DNA from 3 places in the Sphingomonas sp. Leaf28 genome. Region 3 is predicted to be linked to each of the others. Evidence: riboswitches for the same ligand, from Rfam matches in the RefSeq annotation. Region 3 holds a riboswitch; each other region holds the start of a gene.
The links. A riboswitch is a leader RNA that binds a small molecule or an ion and turns the genes downstream of it on or off. The one in region 3 is predicted to bind cobalamin.

Region 1: another riboswitch for cobalamin. It lies ahead of ASE79_RS08495 (DUF1636 domain-containing protein); the one in region 3 lies ahead of ASE79_RS15520 (TonB-dependent receptor).
Region 2: another riboswitch for cobalamin. It lies ahead of ASE79_RS04115 (TonB-dependent receptor plug domain-containing protein); the one in region 3 lies ahead of ASE79_RS15520 (TonB-dependent receptor).

What each region holds. Positions count from the first base shown of each region.
Region 1 covers NZ_LMKX01000007.1:441,794-454,101, forward strand. Annotated here, with positions in the region: gene ASE79_RS08455 (hydantoinase B/oxoprolinase family protein) at 1-2,444, shown strand, start outside; gene ASE79_RS08460 (DUF2891 domain-containing protein) at 2,441-3,424, shown strand; gene ASE79_RS08465 (DUF4126 family protein) at 3,708-4,163, shown strand; gene ASE79_RS08470 (FAD-containing oxidoreductase) at 4,160-5,542, shown strand; gene ASE79_RS08475 (FAD-dependent oxidoreductase) at 5,539-7,197, shown strand; gene ASE79_RS08480 (peptidylprolyl isomerase) at 7,346-7,996, shown strand; gene ASE79_RS08485 (NAD(P)/FAD-dependent oxidoreductase) at 8,021-9,637, opposite strand; gene cobO (cob(I)yrinic acid a,c-diamide adenosyltransferase) at 9,692-10,297, shown strand; cobalamin riboswitch at 10,477-10,671, shown strand; gene ASE79_RS08495 (DUF1636 domain-containing protein) at 10,848-11,255, shown strand; gene cobT (nicotinate-nucleotide--dimethylbenzimidazole phosphoribosyltransferase) at 11,252-12,265, shown strand; gene ASE79_RS08505 (histidine phosphatase family protein) at 12,262-12,308, shown strand, end outside.
Region 2 covers NZ_LMKX01000001.1:878,664-890,971, reverse strand. Annotated here, with positions in the region: gene ASE79_RS04150 (2-dehydro-3-deoxy-6-phosphogalactonate aldolase) at 1-156, opposite strand, end outside; gene ASE79_RS04145 (2-dehydro-3-deoxygalactonokinase) at 153-1,016, opposite strand; gene ASE79_RS04140 (helicase-related protein) at 1,212-4,367, shown strand; gene ASE79_RS04135 (N-formylglutamate amidohydrolase) at 4,378-5,241, opposite strand; gene cpdR (cell cycle two-component system response regulator CpdR) at 5,353-5,730, shown strand; tRNA gene ASE79_RS04125 (tRNA-Val) at 5,775-5,849, shown strand; gene ASE79_RS04120 (TonB-dependent receptor) at 5,943-8,024, shown strand; cobalamin riboswitch at 8,076-8,293, shown strand; gene ASE79_RS04115 (TonB-dependent receptor plug domain-containing protein) at 8,406-10,304, shown strand; gene ASE79_RS04110 (ABC transporter substrate-binding protein) at 10,310-11,098, shown strand; gene ASE79_RS04105 (FecCD family ABC transporter permease) at 11,095-12,063, shown strand; gene ASE79_RS04100 (ABC transporter ATP-binding protein) at 12,054-12,308, shown strand, end outside.
Region 3 covers NZ_LMKX01000010.1:7,363-12,027, reverse strand. Annotated here, with positions in the region: partial or broken gene ASE79_RS20460 (recombinase family protein) at 1-10, opposite strand, end outside; cobalamin riboswitch at 528-765, shown strand; gene ASE79_RS15520 (TonB-dependent receptor) at 934-2,973, shown strand; gene ASE79_RS15515 (methionine synthase) at 3,036-4,064, opposite strand; gene ASE79_RS15510 (putative oxygenase MesX) at 4,092-4,665, opposite strand, start outside.

The DNA.
Region 1 (12,308 bases), on a different contig from region 3:
CCGCGCTGTTCGGACCGACTGGCGATGCGCCGCTCGATGCCGAGGCGGTCGCCGCGCGGTTTGCGGAATTGCCGCTTGATCCGCAGGCGGCGGCGGAAGGGTTCGTCGCGGTCGCGGTCGCCAACATGGCGAATGCGATCCGGACGATCTCGGTCGCGCGTGGGCATGACGTGACGCGCTACACGCTGGCCTGCTTCGGCGGGGCCGGGGGGCAGCATGCCTGCCTGGTCGCCGATGCGCTGGCGATGGACCGGGTGATGATCCACCCGCTGGCCGGCGTGCTGTCGGCGTATGGCATGGGGCTCGCCGATCGCCGTGTGCTCCGCGAGGCGACGTCGGGCGCGGCGTTTGCGGACTATGCCGCGATCACGCAGGCGTTGGACGTGTTGGCGGAGGCTGCCCGCGACGCGCTCGTGGCGCAGGGCGTTGCGGCGGACACCGTGCGGATCGAACGACGCGTCCATCTGCGCCGAGGCCAGACCGATCACACGATCGAGCTTGATCTCGACCAATCGGTAGCGATGATCGCCGCGTTCGATGCCGCGCACATCGCGCAGTTCGGGTTCGCGAGCGACGCGCCGCTGATCGCCGACCGGATCGTCGCCGAAGCGATCGCCGAGAGCCCACCGATCGACGCCGCGCTGGTCACATTCCCGGACGCACCCGCGGCCCCCCTCGCGACCCCGCCCGTCTACATGGCAGGCGCGTGGCACGACACGCCGGTCTTGGCGCGCGAAGGCCTCCCCGTCGGGCACGGCGTCGACGGCCCCGCGCTGATCCTCGACAGCGTCTCGACCACGATCGTGGAGCCCGGCTGGCGCGCGCGCGTCGACACGGTTGGCAACCTGATCCTCGACCGGATCGCACCGCGCGTCGGCGCGAGCATCGGCACCGAGTCCGATCCGGTGCGGCTGGCGATCTTCGCGGGGTTGTTCATGAGCATCGCCGAGGAGATGGGCGCAGCGCTCCAGCGCTCCGCGGCCTCGGTCAACATCCGCGAGCGGCTCGACTTCAGCTGCGCGCTGTTCGACGCGCAGGGCAACCTCGTCGCCAACGCGCCGCACATCCCGGTCCATCTGGGCTCGATGGGCGAGAGCATCCGCACGATCATCGACGCGCGCGGCGGCGGCGCAGACGGTCGCGGCATCCGTCGCGGTGACGCCTATGCGCTCAACGCGCCGTATCGCGGTGGCACGCACCTTCCCGACATTACCGTCATCATGCCGGTGTTCGCGGACGACGGCGACGCGCCCGCGTTCTTCGTGGCGGCGCGCGGCCATCACGCAGACGTCGGCGGCATAACCCCCGGATCGATGCCGCCCGAAAGCCGCTCGGTCGAGGAGGAGGGCGTGCTGCTCGACGACGTGCTGGTGGTCGACGAAGGGCGCTTCCTCGAAAGCGAACTGCGCGCCGTGTTCGCGTCCGGCGCGTATCCGGCCCGTAACATCGACCAGAACATCGCCGACCTGTCCGCGCAGCTCGCCGCCTGCACCCGCGGCGCGACGGGGCTGACTCGGCTTGCCGACGAATACGGCACCGACGTCGTTGCGGCGTATATGGAGCACGTCCAGGCCAATGCCGACGCCGCCGTTCGCCGCCTGATCGCGACGCTCGACGATGGCGCTTTCGCCTATGAAATGGATGACGGCGCGGTCGTTCGTGTGGCTGTCCGTATCGATCGCGCGGCCGCGACGCTGGAGGTCGACTTCGCCGGCACCAGCGAGCAGCGCCCGACCAATTTCAACGCGCCCGTCTCGATCGTCCGCGCGGCGGTGCTCTACGTCGTGCGTGCACTGATCGACGAGGCCGTGCCGCTTAACGACGGCTGCCTGCGCGGGGTTACGATCCGCGTCCCCGAGGGCTCGATGCTCAACCCGCGCTATCCGGCCGCGGTCGTCGCCGGGAATGTCGAGACGAGCCAGGTCGTCACCGACGCGCTCTTTGGCGCACTCGGCGCGATGGCGGCGAGCCAGGGGACGATGAACAACTTCACCTTCGGCAACGACACGCACCAATATTACGAGACGATCGCCGGCGGTGCGGGCGCGGGCCCCGGCTTCGAGGGCGCGGCGGTGATCCAGACGCACATGACCAACAGCCGGCTGACCGATCCCGAGATTTTCGAGACGCGGTTTCCCGTGCTGCTCGAGGAATTCTCGATCCGGCGGGGTTCGGGCGGGGCGGGCGCGCATCGTGGCGGCGACGGCGGCACGCGCCGCGTGCGGTTTCTCGGAGACATGACCGCGTGCATCCTCGCCAACCGCCGCCGCGTGGCCCCGTTCGGGATGGCGGGCGGCGACAGCGGCGGGCTGGGCTCGGCGAGCGTCGAGCGGGCGGATGGCAGCGTGGAGCCGCTCGGCTCGACCGCGCGCGTCGACATGCACGTGGGCGACGTGTTCGTGATCGAGACGCCCGGCGGCGGTGGGTTTGGGAGAGTCGAATGACGCACGCACTGGACCAGGCGACCGCTGGGCGGTTCGCCGCGCTGACGTTGGGGCATCTGACGCGCGAGTGGCCGTACAAGCTCGACCAGACGCTGGGCGGGCCGGGTGATCTTGCGCTGCCCAAGACGCTGCATCCGATCTTTCACGGCAGCTATGACTGGCATAGCTGCGTGCATGGCTGGTGGCAGGTGATGCGGCTGGCCCGGCTGTTTCCCGCGATGCCCGAGGCGGCTGCGGTCGAGGCGTTGGCGGACCGGATGCTGGTGGCGGAGCGCGCGGCGGGCGAACTCGCCTATCTGGCGCGGCCGACGACGGGGAGCTTCGAGCGGCCTTATGGGTGGGGCTGGCTGCTGGCGCTGCATGACGAACTGGCGTTGCGGCCCGATCGCGGCTGGGCGGCGGCGATCGAGCCGCTCGCGCGCGCATTCGCGGCGCGGTTCGCGGACTATCTGCCCAAGCTCGTCTATCCGGTCCGGAGCGGCAAGCATGACTGTACCGCGTTCGCGCTGGTCCATGCGTTGCGCTGGGCGCGGACGCACGACACCGCGCTGGCGACGCTGATCGAGGCGCGCGCGCGCGACTGGTTTGGGACCGATCGCGATTGCCGGCCATGGGAGCCGAGCGGCGAGGATTTCCTGTCGGCGACCTTGTGCGAGGCGGTGCTGATGCGCGTCGTGCTGGGGGCATCGTTCGAGGGGTGGCTGGGCGACTTCCTGCCGGACCCGTTCGGGGCGGCGACGACGTGCCTGCAAGCGCCCGCGCTCGTCAGCGATCGGTCGGACGGCCGGCTTGCGCATCTCGACGGGGTGAACCTGTCGCGCGCCTGGGGGTGGCGATCGATTGCCGAGGCTTTGCCCGACCCGACGCGGGCGCGCGGCATCGCCGACGCGCACCTCGCCGAGGCGCTGCCGCATCTTGCCGATGATTATATGGGCGAACACTGGCTGGCGACGTTCGCCCTCCTCGCGTTGGACGCCTGACATCGTCGTGATCGGCGGTACGTGATTCGGTCAGCGTCGCGATAAGTCATTACGTGCCCGAAATGGATCGATCATCTGTGCGGACGTTGCCGGCTGTTCCGCGGTAGTGGCTACCGGGCTGAAAATCAGGTTTGTCCTGCCGTCGCAACCACTTCGGTAAGCGGGTCTCCTGCCTCTCCCTTCGGCACGGTCGGGGACGACGCTGATGCTGGACCGGATCGCCGATTGACCGGCTGGAGCGGGCGTGAAAGCGTCCGTTGGTGCGAAATTGCAGGAGACGCCCGTGCTGGTTCTCGCTCTGATCATCGGCTTCGTCGCCGGATTGCGGGCGATGATGGCCCCGGCGGCGATCGCCTGGGCCGCATCGACCGGCCTGCTACAGTTGCAGGGGTCGGGGCTGGCCGTTCTCGGGGCGCGCTTCACGCCTTGGGTGTTCACGATCCTGGCGGCCGGCGAACTCGTCGGCGACCAGCTGCCCTCGACGCCGAGCCGTATGACCCCCGCACCGTTCATCGCGCGGATCGTCACGGGTGGCGTGTCGGGCGCGGCGATCGGCTATGCGACGGGCGCGCCGATCCTCGGGCTGGTGCTGGGTGTGATCGGTGCGGTCCTCGGGACGGTGGGCGGTGCGCGACTGAGAGCCTTGCTCACGGCGACGTTCGGCCGCGATCGGCCTGCCGCGCTGGTCGAGGATGCGCTGGCGATCGGGCTCAGCGTGATCGTGGTCGCATCGCTATGACACGGCGGTTCGATGCGATCATCGTCGGCGCCGGGCAGGCGGGGCCACCGCTCGCCGGGCGCCTGACCGCGGCGGGGATGACGGTCGCGCTGATCGAGCGCAAGTTGGTCGGCGGGACCTGCGTCAATACGGGGTGCATGCCGACCAAGACGCTCGTCGCCAGCGCCTATGCCGCGCACCTCGCCCGGCGCGCGGCGGAGTTCGGCGTGCGGACCGGGGATGTCGGGATCGACATGCCGGCGGTGGCGGCACGCGCGCGCAAGGTCGTGACCGACGCGCGTGAGGGAAACGAGGCATGGCTGGCAGGCATGGCCGGGCTGACGATGCTGCGCGGCCATGCGCGCTTCACGGGGCCGACGACGATCGCGGTCGATAACGAGATCCTGACCGCGCCGCGCATCTTCCTCAACGTCGGCGGGCGCGCGAGCGTGCCCGACATGCCGGGCGTCGGCGACGTGCCGCATCTCGACAATACCGACATGGTGGCGCTCGAGGCGGTGCCCGCGCATCTCGTCGTGGTCGGCGGAAGCTATGTGGGGCTCGAGTTCGCGCAGATGTATCGCCGGTTCGGCGCGGCGGTGACGGTCGTCGAACGCGGCGAACGGCTGATCGCGCACGAGGACGCGGACGTGTCGGACGCGGTGCGCGACATCCTTGAAGACGAGGGCATCGCGATACGGACGGGGGCGAACTGCATCGCCTTCGCGCGGCACGAGGACGGCGTCGCGGTGTCGGTCGATTGCGATGCGGGCGAGCCGGTGGTGGTCGGCAGCCATGTGCTGCTCGCGGTCGGTCGGCGGCCGAATACGGACGATCTCGGACTGGAACATGCGGGGATCGCGACCGATGCGAAGGGCTATGTGATCGTCGACGATCTGTTGCAGACCAACGTCCCGGGGATCTGGGCGCTTGGCGATTGCAACGGGCGCGGCGCGTTCACGCATACCGCGTATAACGACTTTGAGATCGTCGCGGCGAACCTGCTCGATGGCGACGACCGGACGCTGAGCCAGCGGCTGGTCGGCTATGCGCTGTATACCGATCCACCGCTGGGCCGGATCGGGATGACGCAGACGCAGGCCGAGGCGTCCGGGCGACCGATCCTGGTCTCGTCGAGGCCGATGACGCGGGTCGGTCGGGCGGTGGAAAAGGGCGAGACCAAGGGGTTAATCAAGATCGTCGCGGATGCCGAGACGCAGCGGATCCTGGGTGCGGCGATCCTCGGCGTGGGGGGCGACGAGGCGATCCACGGGATCCTCGACATGATGAACGCCGACCAGAGCGTGGCGGCGCTGCGCTGGGCGGTGCCGATCCACCCGACGGTTTCCGAACTGATCCCGACCGTCTTGCTCGGGCTCGAGCCGGTGGTGCGGACATGAGCCCCGCCGGATCGCGCGACCACCAGATGTTCCCGGTCCTCGACCCCGATCAGCGCGAGACCGCAAAACGGTTCGCGAGCGGCCCGGCACGGACGTTTGCGCCTGGCGAGCCGGTCTATGCGATCGGCGAGCAGGGCGCGCCCGCGTGGCTGGTGCTGGCGGGGTCGATCAAGGTCAGACGCCGCGATGGCCTGAACCATGACGCGCCGATCACCGCGCACGGGGTCGGCCAGTTCACCGGGGAGGTGAACCAGCTCGCGGGTCGGCCATCGATCGCGGCGGGCAGGGCGGGGCCCGACGGGTGCACCGCGTTGCCGTTCGACCCTGCGCATCTGCGGGCGCTGATGGTGGGATCGGCCGATGTCGGCGAAATCGTCATGCGCGCGCTGATCCTGCGCCGCGTGGGGCTGATCGAGGATGGCGGCGCCGGGACGGTGATCGTCGGCGTGCCGGGCAGCCCCGATATCGTCCGGTTGCAGGGGTTCCTGACCCGGTCGGGCTATCCCAATATCGTTCTCGACGGCGCGTCGGACGACGAGGGTCGGGCGCTGATCGAGCGGATCGGTGTGCTGCGCAGCGACCTGCCGGTCGTGGTCTGTCCGAATGGGACGATCCTGAAACGGCCCTCCGATGTCGAGGTCGCGGCCTGTCTCGGCATCACGCCCGACCTTGATCCGGCGGTGGTGTACGACGTCGCGATCGTGGGTGCGGGGCCGGCGGGACTGGCGGCGGCGGTGTATGCGGCATCGGAAGGGCTGTCGGCGATCGTGCTCGACGAACGCGCGATCGGCGGCCAGGCGGGCGCATCGGCGCGGATCGAGAATTACCTGGGCTTCCCGACCGGGATATCGGGGCAGGCGCTGGCGGGGCGCGCGTTCAACCAGGCGCTGAAGTTCGGGGCGGAGATCGCGGTGCCGCTGGAAGTGGCGCGGTTGGTCTGCGACGAAGAGGTCGTCGACGACGAGCCGCTCGTGCTTGCGCTGCCGGGGGATCGACAGGTGCGATCGCGGACCGTGATCGTCGCCTCGGGCGCGCGCTATCGTCGGCCCGATATTCCCGATCTCGAGCGGTTCGAAGGGGCGGGCGTTTCCTATTGGGCATCGCCGATCGAAGCGCGGCTGTGCGAGGGCGAGGAGGTCGCGCTGGTCGGCGGCGGCAATTCGGCGGGACAGGCGGTGGCGTTCCTGGCGCCGCGCGTGAGGCATCTGCACCTCGTCGTCCGGCGCGACCTTGCCGCGACGATGTCCAGATACCTGATCGACCGGATTGCCGCGCTGCCCAACGTGACGCTGCATGTCGGGGTTGAAATCGTCGGGCTGGAAGGTGACCGCGCGACCGGACTGACCGCGGCGATATTCCGCAACCACCGCGACGGGGGCACGCTGCGCCGCGCGATCCGGCACCTGTTCCTGTTCATCGGCGCCGATCCCAATGCGGGCTGGCTGCACGGCTGTGTCGAGACCGACGAGAAGGGGTTCATCGTCACCGGCAAGGCGGCGCTGACGCTGCAAACGAGCCGCGCGCGCGTCTTCGCGATCGGCGATGTGCGGGCGGGCTCGACCAAGCGCGTCGCCGCGGCGGTGGGCGAGGGTGCCGCGGTGGTCGCGCAAATCCATGTCGCGCTCGCCGACGCGGCCGAACGCTCGGCGTCCTGAATAGGATAGCGGGAAGCAGCGTTCGGGCGACCCAAACTCGCGCATACCGACCGCCTGCGCGATCACGCTCGCTTGCGTCGCCGTACCCCGACCGCTAGCCGAGCCCGATCGGTAAAAGCGTGAGTATTCGACGATGCGGCATGTGATGATGGGGCTGTTGGCCGTTACGATGCTCGCCACGGCGGGGTCGGCGCAGCGGGCCAACCGCGCAGGGCCGGGCCTGGTTCGAGTCCGCTTCGTCACGTCGGAGGGCCCGATCGTGCTGGCGCTCGATGCACGCCGCGCGCCCAAGACGACCGAGAACTTCCTCGAATATGTCGATGACGGACGGTTCGACGGGACCGACTTCTATCGTGCGAGCCGGCAGAAATCGGCGCCGAAGCTCGGGTTCGTCCAGGGCGGCATTCGCACCGACGCGCGGCGGATCCTGCCGCCGTTTCCGCTTGAGACGACTGCGAAGACCGGGATCAAGCATCTCGACGGGACGATATCGATGGCGCGCGGCATGACGCCGGCGTCGGCGGGCGGTAATTTCTTCATTACCGTGGGCCCCGCGCCGGCGATGGACGCGCGGCCGGGCTATCCCGGCTATGCGGCCTTCGGGCACGTCGTGGCGGGTATGGACGTGATCAAGCGTATCCTCGCCAAGCCGACCGGTGGCGGGATGGATGCGTTCAAGGATCAGATGATCCTCAAGCGCGTGGCGCTGGTCAGCGCGCGGCGGCTCGACGGCGTGGCCAAGCCGACCGGACTGCCGCGCGCCTGGCTGATCAAGACGGGTCCCGATCGGAGGAAGTGAAGTCCGAGGGCCTGCTCGAGGCGATCAGGCGGTCAGGCTGAGCGCGACGGCCTCCGCGACCTTGATTCCGTCGACCGCGGCCGAGAGGATGCCGCCTGCATAGCCGGCACCTTCGCCCGCCGGGAACAGCCCGGCGGTGTTGAGGCTGACGAAATCGTCGCCGCGCGTGATCCGGACGGGTGACGAGGTGCGCGTCTCGACTCCCGTCAGCACCGCGTCGGGATGATCATAGCCGGGGATCTCGCGGCCGAACGCGGGCAACGCCTCGCGCAACGCGGTGATCGCGAAGTCGGGCAGGCATTCCGACAGATCGGTCATGTGGACGCCTGGCTTGTACGACGGGATCACCGCGCCGAGCGCGGTCGAGGCGCGGCCTGCGAGCAGATCGCCGATGCGTTGCGCGGGCGCCTTGTAGTTCGAGCCGCCCGCGACATAGGCGCGCGATTCCCAGTGGCGCTGCAGTGCGATCCCGGCAAGCGGGTGACCGGGATAGTCGCGCGCGGGATCGATGCCGATCACGATGCCGGAGTTCGCATTGCGTTCGTTGCGCGAATATTGGCTCATGCCGTTGGTGGCGACGCGGCCCTCCTCGGAGGTCGCGGCGACGACGGTGCCGCCCGGGCACATGCAGAAGCTGTAGACGGTGCGGTCGTTCTTGCAGTGATGCGACAGGCTGTACGCCGCCGCGCCGAGATCGGGATGGCCGGCGCAGGGGCCGAAGCGGGCTTCGTCGATCCACGATTGCGGATGCTCGATGCGGACGCCGATCGAGAACGGCTTGGCCTCGACATGGACGCCCGTGGCGTGGAGCATCTCGAACGTGTCGCGCGCGCTGTGGCCGACCGCGAAGACGACATGGTTGGCTTCGAGATAGTCGCCGGTGCTGAGATGAAGTCCGCGGAGCTGGCGGGTGCCGACCTCTTCGACGACATCGAGGCCGTCGACGCGGGTCGAGAAACGATATTCGCCGCCGAGCGCCTCGATCGTCTCGCGCATGCTCTCGACCATCGTGACGAGGCGGAACGTGCCGATATGCGGGTGCGCTTCGGTCAGGATTTCGGGCGGCGCGCCGGCCTTGACGAACTCGGTCAGGACCTTGCGGCCGAGATGGCGCGGGTCCTTGATCTGGCTCCAGAGCTTGCCGTCGGAGAAGGTGCCCGCGCCGCCTTCGCCGAACTGGACGTTGGATTCGGGGTTGAGCACGCTCTTGCGCCAGAGGCCCCAGGTGTCCTTGGTGCGCTCGCGGACGAGCTTGCCACGGTCGAGGATGATCGGGCGGAACCCCATTTGCGCGAGGATCAGGCCTGCGAAGAGACCGCAGGGGCCTGCGCCGACGACGACCGGGCGCGCGCCGGCATAGCTCGGGCCGCTTTTGGTGACGAAGCGATAGCCGGTGTCGGGGGTGCGCTGGACGTGGCGATCCTTGCGGAAGCGGGTGAGGACGGTGTCCTCGTTCTTCAGCGTGACGTCGACCGAATAGACGAGCTGGATGTCCATCTTGTCGCGCGCATCGTGCGCCCGCCTGGCGATCGTGTAGCGGATCAGGTCGCGCGGCGTCACGCGCAGGCGATCGCGGATCGCGGCGGGGAGCGCCTCGTCGGCGTGGTTGAGCGGGAGCTTGAGGTCGGTGATACGGAGCATGAGGCAGGCTCTAGCGCCGCGCGGCGCGATCCGCCATCGGGAGCGCGAGAGGACATGATCATGCGGACCGATGACGAGCAGAATGCCAAGAGCGCAAAACGCAAGGAGGTCCATGACCGGATCGTCGCGACCAAGTCGATCGAGAAGGGGCTGATCATCGTCCACACCGGCAAGGGCAAGGGCAAGTCGACCGCCGCGTTCGGCATGGCGGTGCGGATGATCGGGCATGGCCGGAAAGTCGGCGTCGTCCAGTTCGTCAAGGGCGCGATGGCGACCGGCGAGAAGGCGGTCTTCGACGCGTTCCCCGCGCTGTGCGAGTTCAAGCCGATGGGCGAGGGGTTCACCTGGGACACGCAGGACCGTGCGCGCGACATCGCGGTCGCACGCGCGGCGTGGGACGAGGTCAAGCGGATGATCGCCGATCCGTCCTATGCGATGGTGGTCGCCGACGAACTCAACATCGTCCTGCGCTACGACTATCTGCCGGTCGACGAGGTTCTCGCGGCGTTGGCGGCGAAGCCTGAGATGACGCATGTCGTTATCACCGGGCGGAACGCGCCCGAGGCGTTGATCGAGGTCGCGGACCTGGTGACCGACATGACTCAGGTGAAGCATCCGTTCCGATCAGGCGTGAAGGCGCAGCTGGGCGTGGAGTTCTAGGGGGGCGCGTCATACCCCGCGCCCGGCCGTCATCCTGACGAAAGTCAGGACCCAGGGTAACGAGCGCTACCCTTCTTGGCTCTGGGTCCTGACTTTCGTCAGGATGACGGGAGGGGTGGGGCTGCTGGCGCGGGTCCGACGGATGCTGCGCTGTCTTGCGTCACCCTTGTCGCGCGCGTATCGCTCGACCCGCGACAGGTTCCCCCGACGTTCGCGCCGAGGGGGATGAAAATGGGAACGGGAAACACCCGGCTGCCCCTGCAACTGTACGCGGCGAGCCACCGTGCCTCATGCCATTGGGATCATCCCGAGAAGGCGGCGCGGACGGCGTTGACCCGCGAGCCAGGAGACCTGCCCGTCGCGGTCGTCTTTCGTCCGGCCAGGGTGCGCCGAACGGACGGGTAACACCCCGAGCGACGACATCGCTTCGCGTCGCGCGGAGGCCGGAGGCGTGCGCCCTCGGCCCTCGCGCGGGGCGGGATCGACTGTCCGAAGGGGTAACCATGCCTGCATTTTATCGTTTTTCGTATCCGCACGCCCGAGCCTCCGCATGTTGAAGCAGGTCGAAGACGGCGTCGCGGTCGTCGCGTGCACCACCTGCCGCCACTCCGCCGACGCCCGCGACGACGCCGACGGCCAGCGCGGCGGGGCACGGCTCGCCAGCGCGCTGAAGGCGTTGCAGGCGAGCGATCCCGCTTATGCCGACGTCGCGGTGCAGGAGATGCCGTGTCTGTTCGCGTGCCAGGATTTCTGCACGATCCATCTGCGCGCGCCCGCCAAGGTCGGTTATGTGCTCGGCCGGTTCGAGCCCAACGAGGACGCCGCGCGCGCGATCCTCGATTACGCGAAGCTCTATGGCGAGAGCGCGTTCGGGCAGGTGCCGTTCAAGCAATGGCCGCAGGGCGTGAAGGGGCATTTCATCACGCGCACCCCGCCCGCCGGGTTCGTCGTCGAATGACGGCGTTCGCGACGCCTGCCGCATTTCTGGCGGCCTTGCGCGGGTTGCCGCAGCCCGACGCCGCGGCGCGATCCGCAGCGGTCGCGCGGCAAGCCGAGTTGACCAAGCCACCGGGGTCGCTCGGGCGGCTGGAGGACATCGCGGTGTTCATGGCGGGCTGGCAGGGCAACCCGCTGCCCCGGCTCGATCGCGGCTGTGCGGTCGTGTTCGCGGGCAATCACGGCATCGTCGCGCGCGGCGTGAGCGCGTTTCCTGCCTCGGTCACCGCCCAGATGGTCGCCAATTTCGAGGCCGGCGGCGCGGCGATAAACGCGTTGTCGCGTGCTGCAGGGCTCGACCTCAAGATCGTTTCGCTCGATCTCGACCGGCCGACCGCGGATTTCACGCAGGCACCGGCGATGACGGAGGACGAATGCCTCGCCGCGATTAACGCGGGTGCGGCGGCGGTCGTGGATGCGCCGAACCTGATCGTGCTGGGCGAGATGGGGATCGGCAATACGACGAGCGCGGCGGCGTTGTGTTTGGCGAGCTTCGGCGGGTCGGCACGCGACTGGGTTGGGCCGGGCACCGGGGTCGATAGCGACGGCATCGCGCGCAAGATCGCGGTCGTCGAGGCCGGGTTCGCGCTGCACCGCGACTCGCTGATCACGCCGTTCGATATCCTGCGGCGGCTTGGCGGACGCGAATTGGCGGCGATCGCGGGCGCGGTGGTTGGCGCGCGGCTGGCGGGCGTGCCGGTGATGCTCGACGGGTACATCTGTTGCGCGGCGGTCGCGCCGCTGGCGGCCGCGTGCCCCGACATCGTCGCGCACTGCCTCGCGGGGCATGTCTCGGCCGAGCCGGGCCACACCACGTTGCTGGCGCGGATCGAACTCGAGCCGTTGCTCTCGATGGGGATGCGGCTTGGCGAGGCGAGCGGTGCGGCGACCGCGACGTTGCTCGTCCGGGCGGCGCTGGCTGCGCATGCCGAGATGGCGACGTTCGCCGAGGCGGGTGTCTCGGCGGCGTGAGCGCGTCCATGCTGTACCTGATGCGGCATGGTGCGCCCGCGGT
Region 2 (12,308 bases), on a different contig from region 3:
GTTCATCGGCACTTCGAGGATCGTGAACCCGGCCTCGACCAGCGCGTCGCCGATCGGCTCCACCTCGTCGGGCGTCACGCCGCGCAGGATCGCGATCAGCGGGCAGCGCGCGAACGCGTCGTCAAAGGCCTGGCGGTGGGGCGTCGTGAAAGTCATGCGGCAAGATCCTTGATGCGCGTGATGCCGGCCACGAACGCGGCCTGGCTGTCGATAGCGTGCGACGTGCCGCCGAGTGCATCGATCGCCCCGGCATAGAGTGCGCCGAGCGCTGGGTCGGCGAGAATATGGACCGTCGTGCCGGACTCGATCCGCGCGGCGGTATCCGCGCCGATCAGCAACCCGCTCGCGAACGAGGCCGCATCCGCATCGTCGGCAAGCCCGAGCACGCCGCGCGCGCGGATCGCGAACAGGCTCGCGGCGAGATCGCGTTTCGCCCCCTCCGCGACGCCGGCGAGGAACGCCGCCCCCGGCTCGACCGGGTGGCCGAGCTGTCGGGCGAGGACGCCGTGCGTGCGGAGCAGCGCAAACAGCTCGCCGGTCATCGCGGTGGTGAAGCGCGTGATCGCGCCGCGCTCGACCGTCGCCCATTTGCAGTGCGTGCCGGGCTGGCACAGCAGCGCCTCCGCGGGCACGAGCCCGGCCGCGACCGCGCCGAGCAGCTGGACTTCCTCGCCGCGCATGACGTCTGCATGCACCCCGTCGCGGTACGACAGCCCCGGCACGATCGCGGTGCGGTCGTCGATCTGGTCTAGCGCAGCGGCGATGTCGGCAAGACCCGCGGGCGCGGCGACATAGGGAACGCTGCGCCAGCCGATGTTCGATCCGACCATCCCGGCGAGCAGCATCGGCAAGTCGCCGAGCCGCTGGCGGATCCCCGCGACCTCGGCGGGATAGTCCGCCGCGGCGACGCTCGCCGCGCCGCGATCGTCGCGTTCGGACGCGACCACCTGGCCGTCCTCGATCCGGAACGCGCGTCGGTTGGAGGTGCCCCAGTCGACTGCGATGAAAGACGTCATGGTCGCCACCTTGCTCCCGTCGCGACGCAACGGCGTACGCCCTCCGAATTATACGATAAAACAACCATGTCCAGCCTCCACCGAGTCGTCCGCTCCGGCAAAACGCATTCGGCCGAAACGCACTGATCGAGGATAGCGCCGCAGGAACAGACACCGAACCCCCTCGTTCAGCCCCGACCAGCGAGAGGAATGCGTGTGCTTCAGATTAGCGCTCAGGCCGAGACCGACACCGGCACTATCGAGGCAGCGCCTCCCGAATCGGTCGCGGTGGCGATCGCCGACCGGCTCGCGCAAGGAAGTCTGGTCTATGTCGCGCTGGACGACCGGCGCGCGACCGACATCGCGGCGATCGCCGCCGCGCTCGTGCCCGATGCGGTGGTGATCCAGCTGCCGTCGAGCGATGCGTTGCCGGGCGACGACGCGCCGGCCTCGCCCGCCAATGTCGGGCTACGCGTCGCGGCACTGCGTCGCGTGCGGCATGCGACCACGCATGAAACCGGACCGGTCCTGCTGGTGACTACGGCTGAGGCGACCGCGGTGCGCTATCCCGAACCGGCATCGTTCGATGCGGCGCCACCCCGGCTCGAGGTCGGCGATACGCTCGACATCGAGGCGTTCGCGGCGGCAGCGGCGGAGATCGGCTATATCGTCGACGACCGGATCGACGAGCCCGGTGAGATCGCGGTGCGCGGCAACGTGATCGACATCTTTCCTGCGGACCGCGAGACCCCGGTCCGCATCGAATTCGCCGACGGACGGATCACTGCGCTGCGCGACTATGATCCCGTTTCGCAGCTCGGCTCCGCCGACATCGCCTGTGTCGAGGTCGGGCGCGCGACCGAGCCGCTGGTCGAGAAGGGCGTCGCGCTCCTCGCGCATCTCGCCGATGCGGCGATCGCGTTCGATCCCGGCGTCGATCGCCGTCGCGCACGGTTCATGGCGATCGCCGCCGATGGCCTGCCGCGTCGCAAGGCCAGCGCCGATCTGGTCGCGACCCGGTCCTGGGATGCCGCGGTCGCCAAGCGCGACGTCGTCGCGATCGCGCCGGATGCCACGCCGTCGCCCCGCTTCGTCGAACAGCGCGATCCCGCGCGAGGGTTCGCCAAGCTCGCCAAGGACGTGCTGGCCGATTCGCGTCTCGTGCTGGTCGGCTCGCCGCGCGACCTGCGCTTTCTCCAGCCGCGGCTCGAGCGGCGGGCGAAGATCGATCTCGTGCCCGTCAAGCGCTGGTCGGAGGTCGTCGCGGCCAGGCTCGGCACGGCGATGATGCTGGTCGCACCGATCGATCGCGGCTTTGCGAGCTCTGGCGTCACCGTCGTCGCGGGTGCAGACCTGCTCGGCGGCCGCGCGCGCGGCGACGAGATCGCCGCGAGCGGCGCGGGCGCGCTCACGGGTCTTTCGAGCGAGCTGCGCTGCGGCGACGTCGTCGTGCACGAGGAGTTCGGGATCGGCATCGTCCGTGGACTCGAAACCCTGCCGGATACCGGCGGCGACGCGATCATCCTGTGCTACGCCAAGGAAGGCCGCCGGCTCGTCCCCGTCGCCGAGGCCGACCGGATCTGGCGCTATGGCGCGGACGCCGACGCGGTGACGCTCGACACGCTCGACGGCGCGTCGTGGCAGAAGCGGCGCGGCGCGATCGACGCGGCGATCGCCGACAGCGCGCGCGATCTCGCGGCGATCGCCGCCGAGCGCGCGGCGCAGACGACCGACCCGATCATCCCCGACCGGGTGGCCTATGAGCGGTTCGCCGCCGGGTTCGCCTTCACCGAAACGCCCGACCAGGCGCGCGCGATCACGACCACGCTGGCCGATCTGGCGAGCGGCAAGCCGATGGACCGGCTCGTGATCGGCGACGTCGGCTACGGCAAGACCGAGATCGCGCTCCGCGCCGCCGCCGCGGTCGCGCTGGCGGGGCGTCAGGTCGCGATCACCGCGCCGACGACGGTCCTCGTCCGCCAGCATATCGAGACGTTCACGCGGCGGTTCGAGGGGACCGGCGTTGCCGTCGCCGGTCTGTCGCGCCTGTCGAGCACCGCCGAAAAGACGCGCGTGAAGGCCGGGCTTGCGGACGGATCGATCGGCGTCGTCATCGGCACCGGCGCGATCGCGGGCAAGGGTGTGGCGTACAAGGATCTGGCACTGGTCGTGATCGACGAGGAGCAGCGGTTCGGCACCGCGGACAAGGCCAGGCTGCACGCGCTGGGGGCGGGGCACGTCCTGACGCTCAGCGCCACGCCGATCCCGCGGACGCTGCAATCGGCGATGATCGGGCTCCAGGGCATGTCGGTGATCGCGACCCCGCCCGCGCGTCGCCAGCCGATCCGTACCGCGGTCGCGGCGTTCGACGATGCCACCGTCCGCGCGGCATTGCGGCGCGAGCGTGCACGCGGCGGCCAGAGCTTCGTCGTGGTCCCGCGGATCGACGACATGGCGCCGCTGGCCGCCCGGCTCGCCAAGCTCGTCCCCGAACTCGGCATCGTCCAGGCGCATGGCAAGATGCCCGCCGCCGAGATCGACGAGGCGATGGTCGGGTTCGCCGCGGGCGATGGCGACGTGCTGCTCGCCACCAACATCATCGAGGCGGGGCTAGACGTCCCGCGCGCGAACACGATGATCGTCCACCATGCCGACCGGTTCGGCCTGTCGCAGCTGCATCAGTTGCGCGGCCGGGTCGGGCGCGGCGGGCGCCGCGGGCAGGTGATGCTGCTCACCGACGGCGACGCGACGATCGCCGAGGCGACGCTCAAGAGGCTGCGGACGTTGCAGGCATTCGACCGGCTCGGCGCGGGCTTCGCGATCAGCGCGCGCGATCTCGACCTGCGCGGCGCGGGCGATCTCGTCGGGGAGGCGCAGGCCGGGCACATGAAGCTGATCGGGATCGACCTGTACCAGCACCTGTTCGGCCGCGCGCTGCGGCTGGCGCGCGGCGAACAGGTCGACGACTGGGTGCCCGACCTCCATCTCGAGCTCGGCGGCACGCTGCCCGAAGCCTGGATTCCGGAGGAGGAGGTTCGCCTGTCGCTGTACGGCCGGCTGGCACGGCTCGAGGACGTCGTGGCGCTCGACCGGTTCGAGGCCGAGCTCGAGGATCGCTTCGGCACGATCCCCGATTCGGCGCGACAGCTGCTGTTGCTCGCACGGATCCGGTTGCGTGCCTGTGCCGCGGGAATCCGGCGGATCGACGCCGGCCCTGCGGCGATCGCGTTCACGCCGCACGATCGCCGCGCCGAGGCGCCGCTTGACGAGCTGGTCGAGAAGAACGGCCGCTGGATCTTGAAGTGCGCGGTCGCCGATCCGGTCGAGCGCGCCGCACAGATCGAGGCGCTGCTCGACGCGCTGGCCGGGTGATCCGGCCCGTCTATTCCGCGGCAGCGGCCAGCGGTGTCGAGAGCGCCTCGTCCGCCAGCGCGGCGAGGATCGCCTGGACCAGGTCGACGACCCGCGCGAACCCCGCGCCGGGCGCGTGGAGCTTGCGATCGAGATAGACGGTGCGATCGAGTTCGAGCTGGATCGCGTGGATACCGCTGTCGGGGCGGGCATGGCGTTCGAGGATATGCCCGCCCGCATAGGGCGTGTTGCGCGCCACCGAAAAGCCGTGCTCGGTACAGGCGCGCTCGGCGCGATCGACGAACCGCGGCGCGGCGGCATGGCCGAACCGGTCGCCGAGCACGATCCGCGTACCGCCCGGCCCGAGCGGCGGCATCGAATGCAGGTCGAGCAGCACCGCGACGCCGAATCGCGCCTGCGCGGCCTGCAACGCCGCCGCGACCGCCGCGTGATAGGGGCGGTGGTCGGCGACGATCCGCGCGGTGACTTCGGCATCGGTGAATCGCCGCGCCCACAGGTCGCCCGCCCCCGATACGCGGCGCGGCACCAGCCCCAGGCCGCTGCGCAGCTTGGCGGATTGCTGGACCGGCGCGACCCCGCGCGCGCCCTCGTCGATCAGCGGATCGCGCTCGTCTTCCGCGCGGTTGAGATCGATCCAGGCGCGCGCACGCCGCTGGATGATCGTCGCCTGGTCCGTCCGCGCGCTGCGTGCCACCGCATCGACCAGCCGATCCTCGAGCGGCAGCAACGCCGCCAGCGGCACGCGCAACGCGGTTTTTAGCGAAAGCGGATAGTCGCGCCCGGCATGCGGCACCGATATCACCACCGGGCTGGTCGGCGGCGCGGCGTCCCGTTGGTCGGCAGGCGGCAGACGATCGAAGGGGGACAGCGGCATGGCGACCACGCTAAACCGGCCGACCGGGACGGGCAATGGACCTGGAAATGTTAACCAATTTGCGGCTAGGACCGCGCGTCAAAGCACGCGTGCAAACAGGACTTTAGATCGATGTTGCGAATTCTGCTGGCCGAGGATGATCAGGTCATGCGCGAGTATCTGACGCGGGCGCTTGAACGCTCGGGCTATGCCGTCACCGCGGTCGATCGGGGGACGGCGGCGATTCCGCTGCTCGAGACGCAGACGTTCGACCTGTTGCTCACCGATATCGTGATGCCCGAGATGGACGGGATCGAACTCGCGCAGAAGGCGGGCGAGATGTGCCGCGATCTGCGCGTCATGTTCATCACCGGCTTTGCGGCGGTCACGCTGAAGGCCGGGCGCGCGATGCCGCAAGCCCGTGTCCTGTCGAAACCCTTCCATCTGCGCGACCTCGTCGCCGAGGTGGATCGGCTGTTCGAGATGGATAATGCAACCGGCATGCATTGAACGCTTGCACCCCGCGATAACCGCGGCTAGTGGAGCGCTCCGGCGGGCGTGTAGCTCAGTGGTAGAGCACTGTGTTGACATCGCAGGGGTCGCAAGTTCAATCCTTGCCACGCCCACCATAGAAAGCCCCGCTAGCCATTTGGTTAGCGGGGCTTTTTGCTGTCCGGGGCTTTGGGGCTTCCGGTATCGTGAAAAGCTGGCATGGCGCGGCGATGATCCGCTTCTCGCTCTCCGCTGCCGCCCTTCTGTCTTCCAGCGCTGCCGTCGCCCAGTCCGCCGAACAGCCCGCAGCCTCTGCCCCTGAAAACGCCGTCGCGCGCGAGATCGTCGTGACCGGGCGGGGGCTGGCCGACGCGCGCGGCGATCGTGCCTATGCTGTCGTCACGATCGATCGCGCGCGGATCCAGGCCAATGCGAGCAACCGGCTGGAGAGCGTGCTCGCCGACGTTGCCGGCTTGCAGCAGTTCCGCCGGTCCGACTCGCGCAGCGCCAACCCGACCAGCCAGGGCATTTCGCTCCGCGGCATCGGCGGCAATGCGTCGAGCCGAGCGCTGCTGATCTTCGACGGCGTGCCGCAGGCGGATCCGTTCGGCGGCTGGGTGGCGTTTCCGGCCTATGCGACGGGGCGGCTCGGGCGCATCCGGGTCACGCGGGGCGGTGGCAGCGGCTATCAGGGGCCGGGCGCGCTGGCCGGGACGGTCGAACTCGAAAGCGCGACGCCCGAGCAGTTGGCGCCGGTCCAGGCCAGCATCGCCTATGGCAGCCGCGATTCGGTCGACGCGCAGGGCTCGGCGGCCTTAGTGCGCGGATCGGGGTTCGCGACCGTGTCGGGGGCCTATGCGCGCGGCGACGGGTTCACGCCGACCGTCGCGCAGAGCCGCGGGATCGTCGATCGCCCGGCGCCGTACGAGCAGGCCTCGGGCGCGCTCCGGACCGTCGTCGGGATCGGCGCGACGACCGAGGTGCAGATGAATGCGAGCGCGTTCACCGATCGCCGCGATCGCGGGAGCGACTTCACCGCGAACACCAGCGAGGGCGCCGATGCGAGCGTCCGGCTGATCGGGCGCGGGCGCTGGGGCTATTCCGCGCTGGCGTATCTGCAGACGCGCGCCTTTGCGAGCAGCTTCAACAGCATCAATGCCGTGCGCACCACCGCGATCCAGTCGCTGAACCAGTATAACACGCCCGCCACCGGGCTCGGCGGGCGGATCGAGATCCTGCCGCCGCTGGGCGAAAGCATCACGCTACGGCTGGGCGCGGATATCCGCGACGTCAGCGGCAAGACGCAGGAGCTCTATACCTTCGTGAACGCGGCACCGACGCGACGGCGCGAGGCCGGTGGCGGCACGACGACGACGGGCGCGTTCGCCGATGCCAGCCTGGTGGCGGGCGACGTCACGCTCAGCCTCGGCGGGCGGATCGACTGGTGGTCGATCGATGGCGGCTATCTGTCCGAACGGCCGCTGGCGGGCGGTGCGGCGCTGACCAACCTGCGCTATGCGGACCGCGATGGCCATGAGACGACCGGCCGGGCGGGCGTGGCGTATCAGCCGGTGGAGTCGATCACGCTGCGCGCCGCCGGCTATCGCGGCTGGCGGTTGCCGACGCTCAACGAGCTGTACCGCCCGTTCCGTGTCGGCAACGACGCGACCGCGGCGAACGCGCTGCTGTCGCCCGAGCGGCTGACGGGGATCGAGGCTGGCGTCACGCTGACGCCCGCGCCGGGGGTGACGATCGCCGCGACCTATTTCTACAACCGGCTCAAGGATGCGATCGCCAACGTCACGACGACCAGCCCGCCGCAGATCCTGCCGGGGGTGACGACCTACCGGGTCCGCCAGAATCTCGATGCGATCCGCGCGCACGGGTTCGAACTCGACGCGGCGTATCGCCCCGATGCGGGGCCGTTCGGCGTGCAGGCATCGTGGTCGCACACCAATTCGACGGTCGAGGGGTCCGGGCTCACCGCTGCGCTCGATGGCCTTCGCCCGGCGCAGACGCCGCGCGACCAGGTGTCGGGGACGGTCGACTGGCGGCGCGATGCCGCCGCGCTGTCGCTGACCGTGCGGCGGATCGGCCGGCAATATGACGACGACCAGAACAGCCGCGTGTTGGATCCGGCGACGACGCTCGATGGCTATGCCGCGCTGCCGATCACGCGCGCGCTGGTCGCCGAGCTGCGCGGCGAGAACCTGTTCGATGCGCGTGTCGAGGCGGGGATCAGCGGCGCGAATATCGTCGAGCGCGCCACGCCGCGGACGATCTGGGTCGGGTTGCGCTACGGCCTGCGCTGAGGGGGCAGGGTCGCATCCGCGCTTGCGTTGACCCGTGCCGGACCCGCGACTAATGCAAACCCTGTGAAGGGTTCCCGGCGACGGGATCAAAAGGGAAGCCGGTGCGCGGGCAGGGTCGTCAGGATCCCCATCCGCAAGACCGGCGCTGTCCCCGCAACTGTGACCGGATAGCGGCCACCCCGATTGCGCCACTGGGTCTCGGCCTGGGAAGGCGGGGTGGCAGCGACGACCCGGAAGCCAGGAGACCTGCCCGTCACGGTCGATCCACTGCGCGGGCGGGTGCTCCGGTGCGGACGAGTGCCCTATCGAAGGGGTGTCCTCGAGCGAGAGACGTCTGCCGGTCCGCGAATGGTCGTGGGCGGCTCTGCCAGGACGTGCCCCATGACGAAGTTCCTCCTCCTCCTGAGCGCCGCCGCGATCGCGGCATCGGCCGATGCCCAGACGCTCCCGGCCGCCGACGCGTCGGACGTCGTCGTGACCGCGACCCGAGTCGCGCAACCCGCCAGCGAGATCGGGCAGGCGGTGACCGTGATCGATCGCGCCGAGATCGAGCGGCGGCAGACGGTCGTGGTGTCCGATCTGCTCGCGACCACGCCCGGGGTCACCGTCACGCGTAACGGCACGCTAGGGGCGCTGACCGGCGTGCGGATCCGCGGTGCCGAATCCGACCAGACGTTGGTCGTGATCGACGGCGTGCGAGTCAACGATCCGGCCTCGACCGGCGGCGGCTTCGATTTTGGCAACCTGCTGGCGAGTTCGGTCGAGCGGATCGAGGTGCTGCGCGGCCCCAACTCGGTACCCTGGGGCAGCCAGGCGATCGGCGGCGTCGTCAACATCATCACCGCCGCCCCCGCCGAGGGGCTGCAGGCGCGCGCCAACGCCGAATATGGCTATGCCGACAGCATGTTCGCGAGCGCGGGCATCTCCGGCGCGACGGGGCCGGTGTCGGGCTCGCTCACCGGCGGGTATCTGCGCACCGACGGCATCTCGTCGGCGGCCAGCGGTACCGAGCGCGACGGCTATCGCCAATACGGCGCGACCGGCCGGCTGGGCGTCGAGTTCGCACCCGGGATCGGCCTCGATCTGCGTGGCTATTTCGCGGACAGCCGGGCCGAACTCGATGGCTTTCCCGCGCCGGACTATGTGCTTGCCGACACCGCGGACTATGGCAAGACGCAGGAGCTCTATGGCTATGCCGGGCTGCACGCGAACTTCGCCGACGGGCGGTTCAACAACCGAGTCGCGTTCACGATCGCCGACATCAACCGCGACACGTACGAACCGGCCTTTGGTGCAGAGCCGTCGTTCCTCGGCCGCGGCCGCAGCGAGCGCTACGAATATCAGGGCGACTTCCGCCCGCTCGACCAGGTTCGCGTCGTCGCCGGCGTCGAGCGCGAGAATAGCCGCTTCAACGACGGCTTCACCTATGCCGACACCGGCATCACCAGCGTCTACGGCCAGCTGATCGTCAAGCCGCTCGACATCCTCACGCTCACCGGCGGCGTCCGCAACGACGACCACGAGGATTTCGGCAACCACACGACGTTCGGCGCGAACGCGGCGCTGGCGCTGCGCACCGGGACCACCGTCCGCGCGAGCTATGGCGAGGGCTTCAAGGCGCCGACATTGTACCAGCTCTTCTCCGACTACGGGAACCGCGGCCTCGATCCGGAGACCGCCCGCAATTTCGACATCGGCGTCGAGCAGGCGTTCCTCGCCGACCGGGCGCGCGTCGGCGTGACCTATTTCAACCGCCGCACGCGCAACCAGATCGACTTCCGCGATTGCAGCCCGACAGAGCAGACGACCGCCGGTTCGATCTGCGTCGACCGCCCGTTCGGCGTCTATGACAATGTCGCGCGCGCGGAGGCGGACGGGGTCGAGGTTTCGCTCGCGCTGCGTCCGGTCGATCCGCTGACGCTGACCGCGAACTACAGCTATATCCACACGGAGAACCGCTCGATCGGTGCCAATTTCGGCAACACCCTCGCGCGGCGTCCCGAACAGACCGCGAGCGTCAACGCGGATTACCGGTTCGCGGTCGGGCTCTCGATCGGCGGCACGGTGTCGCTGGTCGGCGACAGCTTCGACGATGCCGCCAACATGACTCGCCTCGATGGCTATGCGCTCGCCAGCATCCGCGCGGAGGTGCCGATCACCGAGCAGGTCGCGCTCTACGGCCGCGTCGATAACCTCACCGACGCGCGCTACCAGACGGTGGCGGGCTATGGGAATTATGGCCGCGCAGCCTATGGCGGCGTCCGGCTGCGCCTGAAGTGAGGTCTGTGGGGATACTTCTCGCGCTGCTACTCGGCGCGTGTGCGCAACCGCCGACCGGGGGCGGGGGGATCGTCTCGACCAACCCTTGCGTGGATTCGGTGCTGATCCGGATCCTGCCGCCCGCGCGGATCGCCGCGATCAGCCATTATTCGCAGGCGCCGACGGCGACCTCGATCCCGCTCGACGTCGCGCGCCGCTTCCACGCGACCGCGGGGACCGCCGAGGAGGTGATCGCGCTGCACCCCGATCTGGTCATCGCCAGCACCTATACGCCGCCCGCGACGCAGGCGGCCTATGCGCGCGCCGGGCTGAAGACGCTGCTGCTCGGCATCCCCGATTCGATCGCGGAGAGCCAGGCGCAGGTCACGCAGATCGCCGACGCCGTCGGTGCGCCCGCAGGCGGCGCGCGGATCAACGCCGAGATCGATCGCGCGGTCGTGCGCTGGAGCCGCAAGGATGGACCCGCACCAGCCGCGTTGCTTTATATCAGCGGCGATCTGGCGACGGGGGGCAGCACGCTGTTGAACGAGATGATGACCCGCGTCGGCTTCCGCAACGCCGCCGCCACTTATGGCCTGACGCATACCGGCACGCTGTCCGCCGAGACGATCGTCACGCAGCCGCCCGCGGTCGTGATCGCCCCCGAACGCGTCAGTCGCGGCACGCTGCTGCGGCACCGGCTGCTGCCGACCACGCCGCAGGCCGTCTTCCCACGCGTCCTGATCAACTGCGGCGGCCCGACGCTGCCGCCCGCGCTCGAACGGCTCGCGGCGATCCGGGCGAGCGTGTCGTGAGCCGGCCGCTCAAGCTTGCGGCGCTGCTGCTGCTGGTGGTCGTCCTGTTCGGCCTGTCGCTCGGCTGCGGCAAGGTCTGGGTGCCGCTCGGCGCGTGGTTCTCGAGCGATCCGCGCTGGTGGATCATCCTCGAACTCCGCCTGCCGCGCGCGGTGCTCGGGCTTGCGCTCGGCGCGACGCTGGGGCTGTCGGGCGCGGTCCTGCAGGGCTATCTGCGCAACCCGCTCGCCGATCCCGCGGTGGTCGGCGTGTCGTCGGTCGCAGCGCTCGGCGCGGTCGCCGCGATCATTTTCGGGATCGGCTCGGGCTTCGCGATCTTCGTCGCCGCGATGCTCGGCGCGGGCGGCGCGGTCGCCATGCTCGCCGCGCTGACCTGGCGGTCGCCGAGCGCGATCACCTTCATCCTCGCGGGCACCGTGCTCGCCAGCCTGGCCGGCGCGCTGACCGCGTTCCTGATCTCGATCGCGCCGAACCCCTATGCGGTCGCCGAAGTGATCGACTGGATCATGGGCGCGCTGACCGATCGCGGCTGGGACGACCTGGCGCTCGCCTTGCCGCCGATGCTGGTCGGCGCGGTGCTCCTCCTGCTCACCGGGCGCGCGCTCGATGCGCTCTCGCTCGGCGAAGCGGCGGCACGGTCGCTCGGGATACGGATGGGCCGGGTCCGCTGGCAGGTGGTGCTCGGTACCGGCTTGGTGGTCGGCGCAGGCGTCGCGGTCACCGGCGTGATCGGGTTCGTCGGCCTGGTCGTCCCGCATCTGCTCCGGCCGATCTTCGGCCACCGCCCGAGCGACGTGCTGCTGCCCTCCGCGCTTGGCGGCGCGGCGCTCGTTCTCGCTGCCGACAGCCTCGTCCGCCTCGCACCCGGCGCGGGCGAAGTGCGGCTCGGCGTCGCGATGGCGCTGATCGGCGCGCCGTTCTTCCTCGGGGTGCTGATCAGGGAACGAGGCCGCGCATGGATCTGATCGTCGACGCGCTCAGCGTGAAGCTGGGCAAGCGCATCGTCCTGCACGATGCGTCCGCGCACCTGCGCCCTGGCCGCGTCACCGCGATCCTCGGCCCCAATGGCGCGGGCAAGAGCACGCTCGTCAAGGCCGCCGCCGCGCTGGTCGGGCGGGCCGGGGGATGCGTCCGGCTCGACGCGCAGGACGTGGCGACGATGGACCCCCGCGTCCGCGCGCGCGCGATCGGGTATCTGCCGCAGGACGCG
Region 3 (4,665 bases):
CGGCGCAGGTAGCTGACGCGAGTGATCGCCGGCAGCACGGTCGGTGAAAGCCCGACCGCCATGACGAAGGCGATCAGGATGACGAGCTGAATAGGATCGATCGCACCGAGCGTTGCGGCTGACAGGCCCGCAAACGCGCACGGCATTTCAGCCTTGCCGTGGTCCCGCGACTTGCTGTGATCAGGCATGTCGCCGTGCATACCCGGCATTGCCATCGTCACGGCTCGAGGGGCGACGCCGGAACATAGCTCGATTGTGATCCGGCCGTGCTCGCTGCCGATCATGTACCCGGTCGGTACGAGCAGCTTGAGCAACAGCGTTGCCGCGCACACGAGGCCGCGAAGTAGCGTTGCGCTAGGAGGCGACGAACGGCGAACACCGAACGCGGGTAGCGCAGGCAGGCAGTCCTGTCATTGCCGTGTCGATCTACCCTGCAAACGGACGGGATCAGAGAAGGCCGAGGCTGTCTTGCCGATCGGAACCTTCCCCGGTACGCAATGTCCGTCAGGCCGGAGAAGTGTCTCCGACCCGACAATGATCGCGTTGGTGTCCCGAGAGGGACTTAATAGGGAACACGGTGTGGGAGACGCTCTCCCGAAGCCGAGGCTGTCCCTGCAACTGTAAGCGGCGAGCGAGACGTACATCGCGTCCTCTTCTGGAGGGTGCAGCCACTGGACCAACGCCGTAACGGCCGAGATCCGGGAAGGCCGTATGTCGAGCGACGACCCGTGAGCCAGGAGACCTGCCAGCGTCTGGTCGCTCTTGCTTTGGTCCAGGGGATGGTCGGGGCACGGTTCTTCCGTCTGAGCGACGAACGAGCGGCGGGGGTCGCATCGGTTCGTGTCGCGGGCGCTTGCGTCCGCCTGCCGACGCGCGCCGACCGTTCACAGCGGACGCCCCCGTCCAAAGTCGCTTGGCGCACGGGGGACGGACATGAAGAATCTGAGATTACGAACAAAATGGCTCGAATGCATAGCTATCGCTTCGGCATGTAGCACCACACCCGCATGGGCTCAGGGGCAAGACACCGAGGCTGTGCCGTCACAGGCACCAAACGACATCGTCGTGTTCGGCCGCGGCGAAGCGAAGATCGGTGTTGCGCATGCAGCGAGTGAGGGCACCGTCGCCGGGGCCGACCTTCTGGTTCGCCCGCTGCTGCGCGTCGCCGAACTGCTGGAAGCGATTCCCGGGATGGTCGCTGCGCAGCATTCGGGCAGCGGCAAGGCCAACCAGTATTTCCTGCGTGGCTTCAATCTCGATCACGGCTCGGACTTCACGACCTATATCGACGGGGTGCAGATGAACCTGCGCACGCACGGTCACGGCCAGGGCTATCTCGATCTCAACGGACTGATCCCGGAGATCGTCGCGCGCGAGGATTTTCGCAAAGGGCCATACCGTGCCGATGGCGGCGACTTCGCGCTGGCGGGGGCTGCGTACATGACCACGATCGATGGCCTCGCCCGGCCGTTCCTGTCGGTCGAGGGCGGCTCTTATGGCTATGGCCGGATCGCCGCGGGTGGCACGATCGACGGGATCGGCACCGGCAAACTGACGCTCGTCGCGCAGACCAAGGTCTATGACGGCCCTTGGGAGGAGCCTGAGCATCTGCGCCATGCCTCTGGCTTCGCGAAATATACTGCTCCAGCCGGTGCAGGCCAGATCGAAGCGTCGCTCAACGCCTACCGCGCGACCTGGCGTCCGACCGAACAAATTCCGGAGCGCATAATCGGTACCGCGCTCTGCAAGGACGTCTTCTGCTCACCCGATCCGACTGCACGCGGCGAGACCACACGGTTGGTCGGCAATATCGCGGTCCGCCAGCCGGACTGGCACGCCAATGTGTATGGTCAGTTCTACGACTGGTCGATGTATTCGAACCCGACCTACACCGATCCGGACGGGACCAGCGCGCAAATCCGCCAGTTCGACAAACGCTGGATCGTCGGTGCACGGGGCGAAAAGCGCTGGACGCTCGCGCCGACCCTCGCCGTCTCGCTCGGTACCGAAGAGCGCTACGACCATATCGGTAGCGTCGGTGTGTACCGCACCAGCGCGCGATCGTTCCTGTCATCGCTCGGCCGCTACCATGTCGAGGAAGCGTCGGCAGCTTTGTATGGCGAAGCGACATGGACGCCGGTTAAGGGCCTCCGCCTGATCGGTGGGGTCCGCGGGGACTATTATCACTACGTCGTTCGCGCGCGGGATCAGGCGGCGGTGTTGGCCGGGGAAGGCAGCGGCGACGACACGATCCTATCGCCCAAGGCATCGATCGCGTACTCGCCGACCGATCGGCTGGAGTTCTACGGCAACTGGGGACGTGGGTTCCACTCCAACGACGTCCGCGGCGCGGTAAACGTCGAAACGCCGGTGCCTGTGCTGGTCCGCGGCAACGGCCGTGAAGTCGGCGCCCGGTGGCAGTTACCCGGCATTACGCTGACCGCGACCTATTGGTGGCTCGACGTCGACAGCGAACTGCGCTTCGTCGGAGATTCCAACGCGGTCGAACCGACCGGTGCCAGCGAGCGTCGTGGCTATGAACTGGTGGCGTTCTGGCGGCCCAGGCCGTGGCTTGCGATCGACGGCAATTACACCGCGAGCCGGTCGCGGTACGACAATGGTGATCGCATTCCGAACGCCTTCGAGAACGCCGCATCCGCCGGGATCGCGCTGGTGCTCGATCCGTGGGAGGCAAGCGTTCGCGTCCGTCACCTCGGGCCTTATCCGCTGATCGAAGACAATAGCGTCCGGGATTCAGGAAGCACCGTCGTCAACGTCCGGGCGGCCCGCAAAATCGGCCGGTTCGAGGTGTATGGCGAGGTGCTCAACATTCTCGACAGCCGTGACAAGGACATCGCCTATTTTTACGAATCCTATATTCCCTCGTTTGACGCTTCAGGGCCAACGGATGGCCGGTTGAGTCGTGTGGTCGAACCACGAACCTTGCGTCTGGGTACCAGGGTCAATTTCTGACCTGGCCGAGGGCATCGCCAGCCTGGGACCCGTTCCGCGCTGGCGATGCAACACCGCCGTGATCAGCCGAGTATCTCTCGCCGCACAATTTCCGCGCCGGCACTCAGCGCCTGGAGCTTGCCCCGAGCGACGTCGCGCGACAGCGGCGCCATCCCGCAGTTGGTGGCGGGCAAGAGCTTGTCGGCATCGACGAAGCGCAGCGCATTGCGCAATGTTTCGGCAACCTGCTCCGGCGTCTCGATCGTGTCGGTCGCGACGTCTATCGCGCCGACCATCACCTTCTTGCCGCGGACGAGCTCGATCAGGTCCATCGGCACGCGCGAGTTCTGGCATTCGAGCGAGATGATATCGATCTTCGACCTTTGCAGGTTGGGGAAGGTTTCCTCGTACTGGCGCCATTCGGAGCCGAGCGTCTTCTTCCAGTCGGTGTTAGCCTTGATGCCATAGCCATAGCAGATGTGGACGGCGGTCTCAGCCGTCATCCCTTCGGCCGCGCGCTCCAGGGCAGCGATGCCCCAGTCGTTCGCCTCGTTGAAAAACACGTTGAAGGCGGGTTCGTCGAACTGGATGATGTCGACGCCGACCGCCTGCAGCTCGCGGGCTTCCTCGTTGAGGATGCGGGCGAACTCCCATGCCAGCTTCTCGCGGCTCCGGTAATGCGCGTCGTAGAGGGTATCGATCATCGTCATCGGCCCCGGCAGCGTCCACTTGATCGGCTGATCGGTCTGCGCGCGCAGGAAACGGGCGTCGTCGACGAAGACCGATTTCGGGCGCGATACGGCGCCGACGACCGTCGGCACGCTGGCGTCGTAGCGGTTGCGGATGCGCACCGTCTCGCGCTTCTCGAAATCGACACCGTCGAGATGCTCGATGAAGGTCGTGACGAAGTGCTGGCGGGTCTGCTCGCCGTCACCGAGGATGTCGATACCCGCCTGCCGTTGGTCCTTGACCGCGAGGCGGAGCGCGTCCTGCTTGCCAGCGACCAGCTCGTCGCCCTCCAGCTTCCAGGGCGACCACAAGGTCTCGGGCTGGGCGAGCCAGGAAGGCTTGGGCAGGCTACCCGCGGTCGTCGTCGGCAACAATGTCGTCATGATGCAAATACCTTCGTGTCGTGGGGATCAGAGGCCGCAGGTCGCGGACCAGCGCCGAAGCGCGGCACTGTGCGGCTTGATGAAATGCTCTTCGGCGAATTTGCCCTGCTCGACAGCGAGGCAACCACGTTCCTCGCGATCGTAGACGATGCGAGTCAGCGAATAGTCCTGATACTTCAGGCTCGGCTGATAATGCTCCGCCGCGACCGAGTTCGCATTGTAGATTTCAGGACGATAGATTTTCTGGAACGTCTCCATCGTTGCGATGGTGCTGGCAAGTTCAAGGTTGGTGTAGTCGCTGACAAGATCGCCGGTGTGATAGACGGCGAACGGCGCGACGCTGTGTGGCGGCATGAAGTAGCGCACCTTCATACCCATCTTGGCGAAATACTGATCGGTCGAGGAAAACTTGTCGTTCCGGTACTCGACGCCGAGGATCGGATGCACGTTGGCGGTCCGGTGATACACCTCCTTGCTCGACACGCTGAGGCAGATAACCGGGGGCTTGCGGAAATTGTCACGGTAGGCGCTCGAGCCAAGGAAGTGCTTGAACAAGTTGCCGTGCAGATCGCCGAACCCCTCTGGCGCACCGCCACCCCCA